DNA from 2 places in the Dendrosporobacter quercicolus genome. Region 1 is predicted to be linked to the other one. Evidence: riboswitches for the same ligand, from Rfam matches in the RefSeq annotation. Region 1 holds a riboswitch; the other holds the start of a gene.
The links. A riboswitch is a leader RNA that binds a small molecule or an ion and turns the genes downstream of it on or off. The one in region 1 is predicted to bind FMN.
Positions count from the first base shown of each region.

Region 2: another riboswitch for FMN. It lies ahead of ribD (bifunctional diaminohydroxyphosphoribosylaminopyrimidine deaminase/5-amino-6-(5-phosphoribosylamino)uracil reductase RibD); the one in region 1 lies ahead of ribB (3,4-dihydroxy-2-butanone-4-phosphate synthase).

Region 1 is NZ_FNHB01000004.1:262,690-267,511, reverse strand. Features, by position in the region: gene zwf (glucose-6-phosphate dehydrogenase) at 1-814, shown strand, start outside; gene BLR06_RS10520 (cyclase family protein) at 833-1,477, shown strand; FMN riboswitch at 1,641-1,785, shown strand; gene ribB (3,4-dihydroxy-2-butanone-4-phosphate synthase) at 1,902-2,546, shown strand; gene BLR06_RS10510 (sulfate ABC transporter substrate-binding protein) at 2,889-3,962, shown strand; gene cysT (sulfate ABC transporter permease subunit CysT) at 3,981-4,817, shown strand.
Region 2 is NZ_FNHB01000001.1:556,277-561,098, forward strand. Features, by position in the region: gene BLR06_RS02680 (bifunctional 3,4-dihydroxy-2-butanone-4-phosphate synthase/GTP cyclohydrolase II) at 1-279, opposite strand, end outside; gene BLR06_RS02685 (riboflavin synthase) at 310-969, opposite strand; gene ribD (bifunctional diaminohydroxyphosphoribosylaminopyrimidine deaminase/5-amino-6-(5-phosphoribosylamino)uracil reductase RibD) at 869-2,068, opposite strand; FMN riboswitch at 2,288-2,422, opposite strand; gene rpe (ribulose-phosphate 3-epimerase) at 2,485-3,135, opposite strand; gene rsgA (ribosome small subunit-dependent GTPase A) at 3,138-4,013, opposite strand; gene pknB (Stk1 family PASTA domain-containing Ser/Thr kinase) at 4,031-4,822, opposite strand, start outside.

The DNA.
Region 1 (4,822 bases):
TGAGCAGGCCGGTATTGGCAGCCGCGGCGGCTATTATGAAACGGCGGGGGCAATGCGGGATATGGTGCAAAACCATATTTTGCAAACCTTGTCGCTGGTTGCGATGGACCCGCCGGTAAGTTTGCAGCCTGATGCAATCAGAAGCGAAAAGCTTAAAGTCATCCAGGCGCTTGAGGTATTTACCCCGGCAATGGTTGCTGAAAATGTTATTTTCGGCCAATATGACCAGGGGATGGTCAAGGATCAGCAAGTGAAGGCATACCGGCAGGAAGACAAGGTAGCTGCAGATTCGGTAACGGAAACTTTTGTGGCGATGAAGCTGTATATTCAAAATTTTCGATGGTCAGGAACCCCGTTTTATCTTCGAACCGGAAAACGTTTAGGCAGCAGTGAGGCGAAAATTGTCATCCAGTTCAAGCCTTTACCGCCGGTGCTGTATCTGCGCAAGCAACCGCTGGAGCAGCCGAATGCATTGATGATTAAAATTCAGCCCGAAGTGGGGGTTTGTTTCCAGTTTAGCACCAAAAATTTCAACTCAAAAGAAGAAATTGTTTCAGCGCGGATGGACACCGGCAATGTTTCCAGCAGTAATGGTAATACTCCCGAAGCCTATGAACGGTTGATTGTCGATATTTTACGCGGCGACACCACCTTGTTTTCACGCTGGGATGAGGTGGAAGCTTCCTGGGCGTTTGTCGACCGTCTGATTACCGGCAGACGACTGCAAAGCTTTCCTAATTACGCCGCAGGCTCCATGGGGCCGGCCCAGGCGGACGAACTGATCAGGCGGGATGGACGGAAATGGTGGGATTGAGTAAAGAGGGGAGCGCCAATGAAAATATATGATATTTCCCTGCCAATTGCCTGCGATATGCCGGTTTACAAAGGTAAACCGGACAAGCGGCCTGTACTTAGCGTGGCCAGTGATTTTACCATCGGGCCGGTCTATGAGAGTAAACTGGAAATGAATTTGCATACAGGAACTCATCTGGATGCCGCCCTGCATATCTTTCCCGGCGGCGGGACCATCGACAAAATACCATTGACCAGTGTGGTGAACAAATGCAGCGTATTGGATTTACGCCAGGTGACAGAGAAAATTACAGCCGCCGATCTGGCTGTTCGGCCTATTGCCGGCGGTGATTTTGTGTTATTGAAAACCCGGAATTCCTATGAACAAATCCTGGAAGGGCAGTTTATCTATTTGACAGGCGGCGGAGCCGAATATTTGGTTAATTGCGGCGTAGCCGGCGCGGGAATTGATGCCCTGGGGATTGAACGTAATCAGCCCGGTCATCCTGCCCATCGCTTATTGCTGGGCGCCGGGCTGCCGGTGTTAGAAGGGCTGAATCTGAAAGAGCCGCCGGCCGGACGCTATTTGCTCGTTGCCGCTCCGCTGAATATTATCGGCGCTGAAGCTGCGCCGGTCAGAGCCTTGTTATTGCCGCTGCCGAAAGAGTGGCAATGCCTGGAATGAGCCGTTTTAAGCCTGCTTGAAGCATATTTTGTTGTATGTCCCAGGCTAAGCCTTTTGTTATAATTTTAATAAGTTTAAAAAGTCTAATGTTTAACGGCAATTGCTTGAACCAGCATACCAGCAATTGACAAATGTTCCGACAGCAGTTATATTGAAATAGATGACTTATTCTCAGGGCGGGGTGCGATTCCCCACCGGCGGTATCCCAGCAGGCTGGGGAGCCCGCGAGCGCTCTTTTGATTGAAGAGGTCAGCAGAACTGGTGAGAGACCAGTGCCGACGGTACAGTCCGGATGAAAGAGGATAGGGCAGTGAGCGTGTTTTTATCTAGAGTCAAAGTATTTATGTGGCTTGATTTTGCTGGCTGTCTATCTTGTTGCCCTGATTCTGATAGGTCGAACTAATGTTTAGGAGGCGTACTTATTTTGAATCAGAACTTGTTAGAAAAGTTTGGAACACCGCTGGAGAGAGTGGAAAAAGCGGTTGCAGCCCTGCGGCAGGGACACGGCGTGCTGGTCACTGATGATGAACAGCGGGAAAACGAAGGCGATATCTTTTTTGCCGCCGAAACACTGACTGCTGAACAAATGGCCCTTTTAATCCGCGAATGCAGCGGTATTGTATGCCTGTGTCTGCCGGAGGATAAAGTTCAGGTGCTCGAACTGCCGCCCATGGTGGGGGACAATACCAGCAGTTTTCAAACGCCTTTTACCGTATCGATCGAGGCGTCTTCCGGCGTTACTACCGGTGTATCGGCTGCCGACCGGGTGGCCACAGTTAAAGCTGCGGTTGCAGATGGCGCTCAGCCCGCCGATTTGCGCCGGCCTGGACATGTCTTTCCGTTACAAGCCAAGCGCGGCGGCGTTTTTGAGCGTCAGGGACATACGGAAGCGAATGTTGATCTAATGCGCCTGGCCGGATTGAAGCCTTATGGCGTATTGTGCGAATTGACCAACCCTGACGGGACAATGGCCCGGTTGCCGCAAATCGTAAATTTTGCTGAGAAAAATAATATGCCGGTAGTTACCATTGATGATATAATCGAATACCGGAAAGCGCACGGCTGTTAACCCGCGGTTGCGCAACAGCGATTCAACAAAAAATCGTTTTATCACTTGACAAAGTCAGGAAAAAAGCTTATCATCGTTATAATGTAAATTGATCCTGTTTCGGGGAGATTAGCTGATCAGTATAACTGAAGGCCGAGCTGTTGCCTAATCTCCTGACAGATGATTGAATGAAGGATAAAATTGGATAAGGCATTGGGCCTAATCGACCAGTAAACTGGAGGTTAACCATCAAATGGTTAGCCTCTTTTCTGTTTTTTCAGCGTTGATTTACTTGCAACCGCTATACCCAGTGCAACCCGCGGTTGTTTATATAGAGTAAATCTATTATTTGGAGGGATTTATATGTTTTTTTTGTCCACTGATAAACGTAAAGCGGCGGCTGGCAGACTTTATGCGGTGATTGCGCTTATCTTAATGGCTGCCGTTGGCCTGACAGGCTGCGGCGCCAAACAAACGGCGGGAACGGATGCTGCCGGACAACCTCCGGTTACCTTACTTAATGTTTCTTATGACCCTACCCGTGAGCTGTATAAAGAGTTTAACGAGTCATTCGCCAAGTACTGGAAAGAAAAAAACGGCCAGGAGGTTACGATTAAACAATCCCATGGCGGTTCCGGCAAACAGGCCCGGTCGGTGCTTGATGGCCTGGAAGCCGATGTGATCACTTTGGCTTTGGCTGACGATGTCTATCCGCTGCAAAAGGCCGGCCTGATAGCGGCCGACTGGGAGAAAAGACTGGCGAATAACGCTACTCCTTATACATCAACCATTGTTTTTTTGGTACGCAAGGGAAATCCCAAGAATATTAAAGACTGGGATGATTTGACCCGTGACGATGTGGCGGTGATCACGCCAAATCCCAAAACGAGCGGCGGAGCCCGCTGGAATCATTTGGCCGCCTGGGGTTACGGTCTGAAAAAATTTAATAACGATGAAAATCAGACCAAGGAATTCCTGGCGAAGATTTATAAAAACGTACCGGTGCTGGATACCGGAGCCCGCGGCTCTACCACGACTTTTGTGGAACGCGGCATTGGCGATGTTCTGCTTGCATGGGAAAATGAAGCCTTGCTGGCAACGATTGAGTTAGGCAAGGATAAGTTTGATATTGTCGCCCCTTCGCTGAGCATTTTGGCCGAGCCGCCGGTAGCAGTAGTGGACCAGGTCGTCGACAAAAAAGGCACCAGGGCGGTGGCGACTGCTTATCTTGAGTATTTGTATACTCCGCAGGGACAGGAGCTTGCCGCTAAGTATTTCTACCGGCCGCGCAATGAGGCTGTGGCTAAAAAATATGACAGTCAATTCCCAAAACTTAATTTGTTTACGATCAGCGATTTAGGAGGCTGGGGCGAGGCTGGCAAAAAGCATTTTGCGGATGGCGGTATTTTTGATCAGATCTATACGCCAAAAAAATAACGGGATAGGTAGAATGGTATGCGGAGTTTGCCAACGTTAAAAAAACACAGTATCTTGCCGGGTTTCGGGCTGACCCTGGGATTTACCATGCTGTATCTGGGGTTGGTGGTCTTAATTCCACTGTCCACAATTTTTCTTAAAACCATGGGAATCAGCGGCGCGCAGTTGTGGTCGATAGTAACCGAGCCCCGGCTGGTGGCTTCATATCAATTAAGTCTGGGCGCGTCTCTGGCCGCGGCGTCATTGAATGCTGTTTTTGGCTTACTTGTAGCCTGGGTGCTGGTCCGTTATCAGTTCCCGGGCAAAAAGCTGATTGACGGGCTGGTGGATTTGCCGTTTGCCTTGCCGACGGCTGTTGCCGGCATTACCTTAACCACCTTGTTTGCTCCCAATGGCTGGATTGGGCAGTATTTTGCCCTGGCCGGGATTAAGGTGGCATTTGCCCCTCTGGGCGTAGTGGTAGCGCTGACTTTTATCAGCCTGCCCTTTGTTATCCGGATGGTGCAACCGGTTTTGCAAACGCTGGACAAGGAAGTTGAAGAGGCTGCCGCCTGCCTGGGCGCCAATCGCTGGCAGACATTTGTTAAGATTATTTTTCCGGAGCTTATGCCCGCTTTGCTGACCGGCTTTGCCCTGGCTTTTGCCCGGGCGTTGGGAGAATACGGTTCAGTCGTCTTTATTTCCGGCAATATGCCCATGCAAACGGAGATTACCCCTTTATTAATTATGATCAAACTGGAGCAGTATGATTATGCCGGCGCCAGCGTGGTGGCCGCGGTGATGCTTGTAACCTCATTTGTGCTATTGTTTTTCATTAATATACTGCAATGGTGGAGCAGTAACCGCCATGCTTAATTAGG
Region 2 (4,822 bases), on a different contig from region 1:
ATTATGCGCATCGACCGAAACGGTAAACGCGGTGCATTGGGTGTCCGTATTTTGGGCGACCATTGCCCCGATTCCCAATTCATCCAGCCGCGCGCCAGCCACGGGCATGCAGATCAGTCCCCGACCAAAAGCGGCCATAAAGTTAATGGCTTCAGGCGTCGCTTTATCAGCGGCCATCAATAGATCGCCCTCGTTTTCACGATCCTCGTCATCGACTACCACAATCATCTTACCGTTTCTAATGTCTTCAATCGCTTCTTCAATGGTATGAAAATTCATAACCCAACCCCCTAAATGAAGTGTGCTGCATTAACTGGAAAAGCCATGCTTACTGAGAAATTCCAACGTGATGGCCGAATCTTTCGTCCGCGTTTCCGGCAAATGGCAGCCAAGCAGTTTTTCCACATACTTGCCAATGATATCGGTTTCCAGATTTACCGGATCGCCAACCTGTTTGAAGCTTAGTGTAGTTTGCGCCGCAGTATGCGGAATCAGTGAAACGGTAAACCAGTCGGCGCCGCAGTCCACCACCGTCAGACTGATGCCATCGATCGCTATTGAGCCTTTTTTAATGACAAACTTCAAAATATCGGCCTGCGCCGTAATACTGACAAGGATGGCATTATCGTCTTTTTGCAGCAAGCTTATTGTGCCCAGTCCATCGATATGTCCACTGACCATATGCCCGCCAAACCGGTCACCCAGCCGCAGCGTTCGTTCCAGATTGACGGCATCGCCTGCTTTAAGCCTGGCCAGGACAGTACGGTCAACGGTTTCCGGCATGACATCGGCGGTAAACCAGGAATGACTGTAATCAACTACGGTCAAGCAAGTGCCGTTTACTGCAATGCTGTCGCCAAGTTTAACATCAGACATGATTTCGCGGGCCGCAATGGTCAGGCGGACCGATTTCGCGCCGCGTACAATTGATTTCACTTTCCCCAGTTCTTCCACAAGTCCGGTAAACATCTCGTCCCTCCCGATTACGCAAATAGCCGCTGATTAAAATATCCCCGGCCAAGATTTCACTGCTGATATCTTCAACGGAATACCCCTCATCAATCAAATTCACCCCCGCTCCGCCGATTGGCCCTGGCGCCAAGCAGCCGCCAACAAATTTGGGGGCAATAAACCAGTAAACCTTATCCACCAAATTGCTGTTGATCATTGCCGCATTTAATGTTGCCCCGCCCTCCGCCAGAACGCTGGTAATGCATCTTGCGCCAAGGATTTTCAGCAATTCCCGCAGATTAACCCTGCCGTCTTTGGCAGCTACGGTCAGCACTTCAACGCCTGCCGCCCGCAAGGCTTCAACTTTTTCCGCCGGAGCCTGCGCCGTAACCGCAATGATGGTCGGCGCCAGTTGATCACGGACAACCTGCGCCGACAGCGGCGTGCGCGCCTGACTGTCAACAATCACTCTCAGCGGATTGCGGCTGTCTTCCGGCAGCCGGGTGGTCAGCGCCGGGTTATCGGCCAATACCGTGCCGATTCCCACCATGATGGCATCATAGATATTGCGGTATTCGTGTACTCTCCGCCGGGAAGCCGCATTGGTAATCCATTGTGAATTCCCCTGACAGGTGGCAATCTTCCCATCTAAAGTCATGGCCGTTTTTAGCGCAACAAAAGGAAACCTGCAGGTAATCCATTTAATAAAAACTTCATTGATTTTGGCAGCCTCAGCAGCTAAAACGCCCTCGACAACTTCGATGCCGGCGGCGCGAAGTTTGTCCAGTCCCTGTCCGGCTACCACCGGATTAGGGTCAGTCATGGCTACAACAGCCTTGCTGACGCCGGCCCGTATCAGGGCCTCCGTGCAGGGTCCGGTTTTGCCGTGATGCGAGCAGGGCTCCAGTGTTACATAGATTGTCGCGCCGCGAGCCAGTTCGCCGGCCTGTTTAAGCGCATTAATTTCGGCATGCGGCGCACCGGCCTGGCAATGCCAGCCTTGCCCGACAACTCGGCCATTGCGGACCAGCACCGCCCCCACTACCGGATTAGGGCTGGTCCGTCCTGCCGCATACTGAGCAATATGTAAAGCCTGCCGCATATATTGTTCATCCATTTTATCCATCAACCTCCGCCAATGCGTGCAGCCTGGCGCTGCACCGGTGAAAAGCCGCGGCTTGCACCGCGTCCGGCGCAGCATAGCCGCAAAATCACTTATCTATGTTGCTGTTGTTCGCCTGCAAAAACAATAGCTGTTAAAAAGTTTTACTTTTTAACAGCCTAAAGAGCGGAAAATTTACATATGAAAAAGATATTACGCAAAATGATTGCCTAATACTGCCTTTTTCCATCCAGACTTTACTGTCGACTCCGGAATTACGCCGGATCTGCCATACGGCTCGCGGGTTATACCGCCGGTCAGGAATTAAAAGAGAGCGTCCCTCTTTTTCACCTCGCCCCAAAGGCTGCCAATATTGAATTGTTGATGAAATTAATCTTACCACTGAATGCCAAAATAATCAAGTCCCATGATTACTCCGCATTGCGAAGCATTGCTATTGCCGCCTTCATATCCGGCGCACCAAAGACCGCCGAACCGGCCACCAGGATATTAGCGCCGGCGGCGATAACCTGAGGGGCCGTCGCTGCATTTATGCCTCCGTCCACCTGAAGATCAACAGTTAACTTACGCTTATCCAGTTCATGGCGCAATCTTGCCAGCTTATCAAGGACTGAAGGAATAAATTTCTGACCGCCAAAGCCAGGATTTACGCTCATGACTAAAATCATATCCACTTCGGTCAGCACTTCCTCCACCATACTCAGCGGTGTTGCCGGATTCAAAGCCACTGCCGCTTTGCTGCCGGTTTCTTTAATATTTTGCAGCAGGCGGTTTAGGTGGGGAGCGGTTTCCGCGTGCACAGTAATGAGATCGGCACCCGCCCGGGCAAATGGGGCAATCAAATCCTGGGGATTATTTACCATGAGATGAACATCGAAAGTCAGTGCGGTAAACTGCCGCAAAGCAGCGACAACCGGCGGGCCAAAGGTCAAATTAGGGACGAAATGTCCGTCCATGACATCAATATGAATCATATCGGCTCCGGCAGCCTCAAGTTTTTTTATTTCAGTCCCCAGCTGGGCAAAATCGGCTGACAGTATTGATGGCGCTATTCTTATCATTTTCAAAACCCTTTCCTGGCTTCCCTGATTTCTGTTAATACTTCGAGATACGAATCATAACGCTTAGGCGCTATTTGTCCTTCCTGCACCGCCTGTTTAACGGCGCACTGCGGTTCTTTGTGATGCAGACAGGTCGTAAACTTACAATTACCGGCAAATTTCGCAAACTCCGGAAAACAGTGCATCAATTCCGGGGCTGCAACATCCGTAAATTCGGTGAAGCTAAAGCCCGGGGTATCCACGACAAAACCACCGCCGGATAATGGCAGCAGCTCGGCAAAGCGCGTTGTATGCTTGCCCCGGCCAATCTTGGCGCTGACCTCGCCGGTGGTGAGCGCCAGGCCTGGCTCAAGCGCGTTTAAAATAGTAGATTTACCCGCGCCCGACGGACCGGCAAACACCGATATCCGGCCAAACAAGCGTTGCTTGAGGGGTTCAAGGCCCGTATTTTGTTTGGCTGACAGCAGCAGAACCGGATAGCCGATACGCTGGTATAATCCGGCCAAAGCCTGTAATTGATTGGTATCCGCCAAATCCACCTTGTTAATGCAAATGACGATCTCTAATCCGGAAAGTTCAGCCAAAATGAGAAACCGGTCGACCAAAGCAGTGTTAATATCCGGATTAACCGCCGCAAAGGTAAGAATGACCTGATCCACATTGGCAACCATTGGACGCCTCAGCATACTCCGGCGAGGCAGTATCTGCTCAATCACGCCTTTTTCCTCCCCGGTGGCGGTATATTCCACCTCATCGCCGACCAGCAGGGAGAAGCGTTCCTTTTTGAACCGTCCCCGTAAAGTACACATCGCGACTTTATTGGCTGTCTGAACAAAATAGTAACTATTGAATGCCCTGACAATAACGCCCCGCAGCATATAACACCCCTTCTCCGCTAAATGGTTTGTTCCTGTAACAGCATGCCGTTAATATACACCTGTACTCGAACCTGACCGGCGCCTTCAATTGTTTTCTCTATCTTGTCGCCCGGCTTATGAACGTTTTCATAAACCACCCGCCGTCCATTGGAATCTGTGACAACAATCTGAACCGCCTGCTTGGCGGCCCCGTCAGGAACCGCAATCTGAACGATTGCCCGCTTGGCCGATCCGGCCGTACTTTTGGCAACCGTAAAGTCTACGGTTGACCCTTCAGTTACTTCAGCTTCGGGAGGCGGCGTTTGCCCGGTAATGGTCCCGGCCGGATACTTGTCATCAGCAACTTCGGTAATTGTACCCAGTTTAAGCTTTAAGCTGTCTAGCTGGGTATCGACTGTATTGACCGGACTGCCCCTGAAATCAGGCATGACCAGCTTGCGCGGGCCGCTGCCTTTGCTGATGACCAGATCGATCACGGTATTTTTATTTACCTGGGCCGGCGGGCGGGGATTTTGACTAACCACAGTATCGGCCGGCAGGTCATTATATTGTTCATCGACCAGCCCCAGCCTCAGGCCGGCATTTTTAATTTGCAATTCGGCATCCCGCCGGTTAAGGCCTCTGACATCAGGAACAACGGTAATTTCAGCGCCCTTGCTGACAAACAGCGTAATGGTGCGCTGCTCTTTAACCGTAGCGCCGGCTTCCGGGTACTGTGATGCAACCTGGCCGGCCGGTACAGTTTCATTATAGGTTTCGGTAACGCTGACCCTTAAATTTTGTCCGGTGATCATGGTTTTGGCAACTTC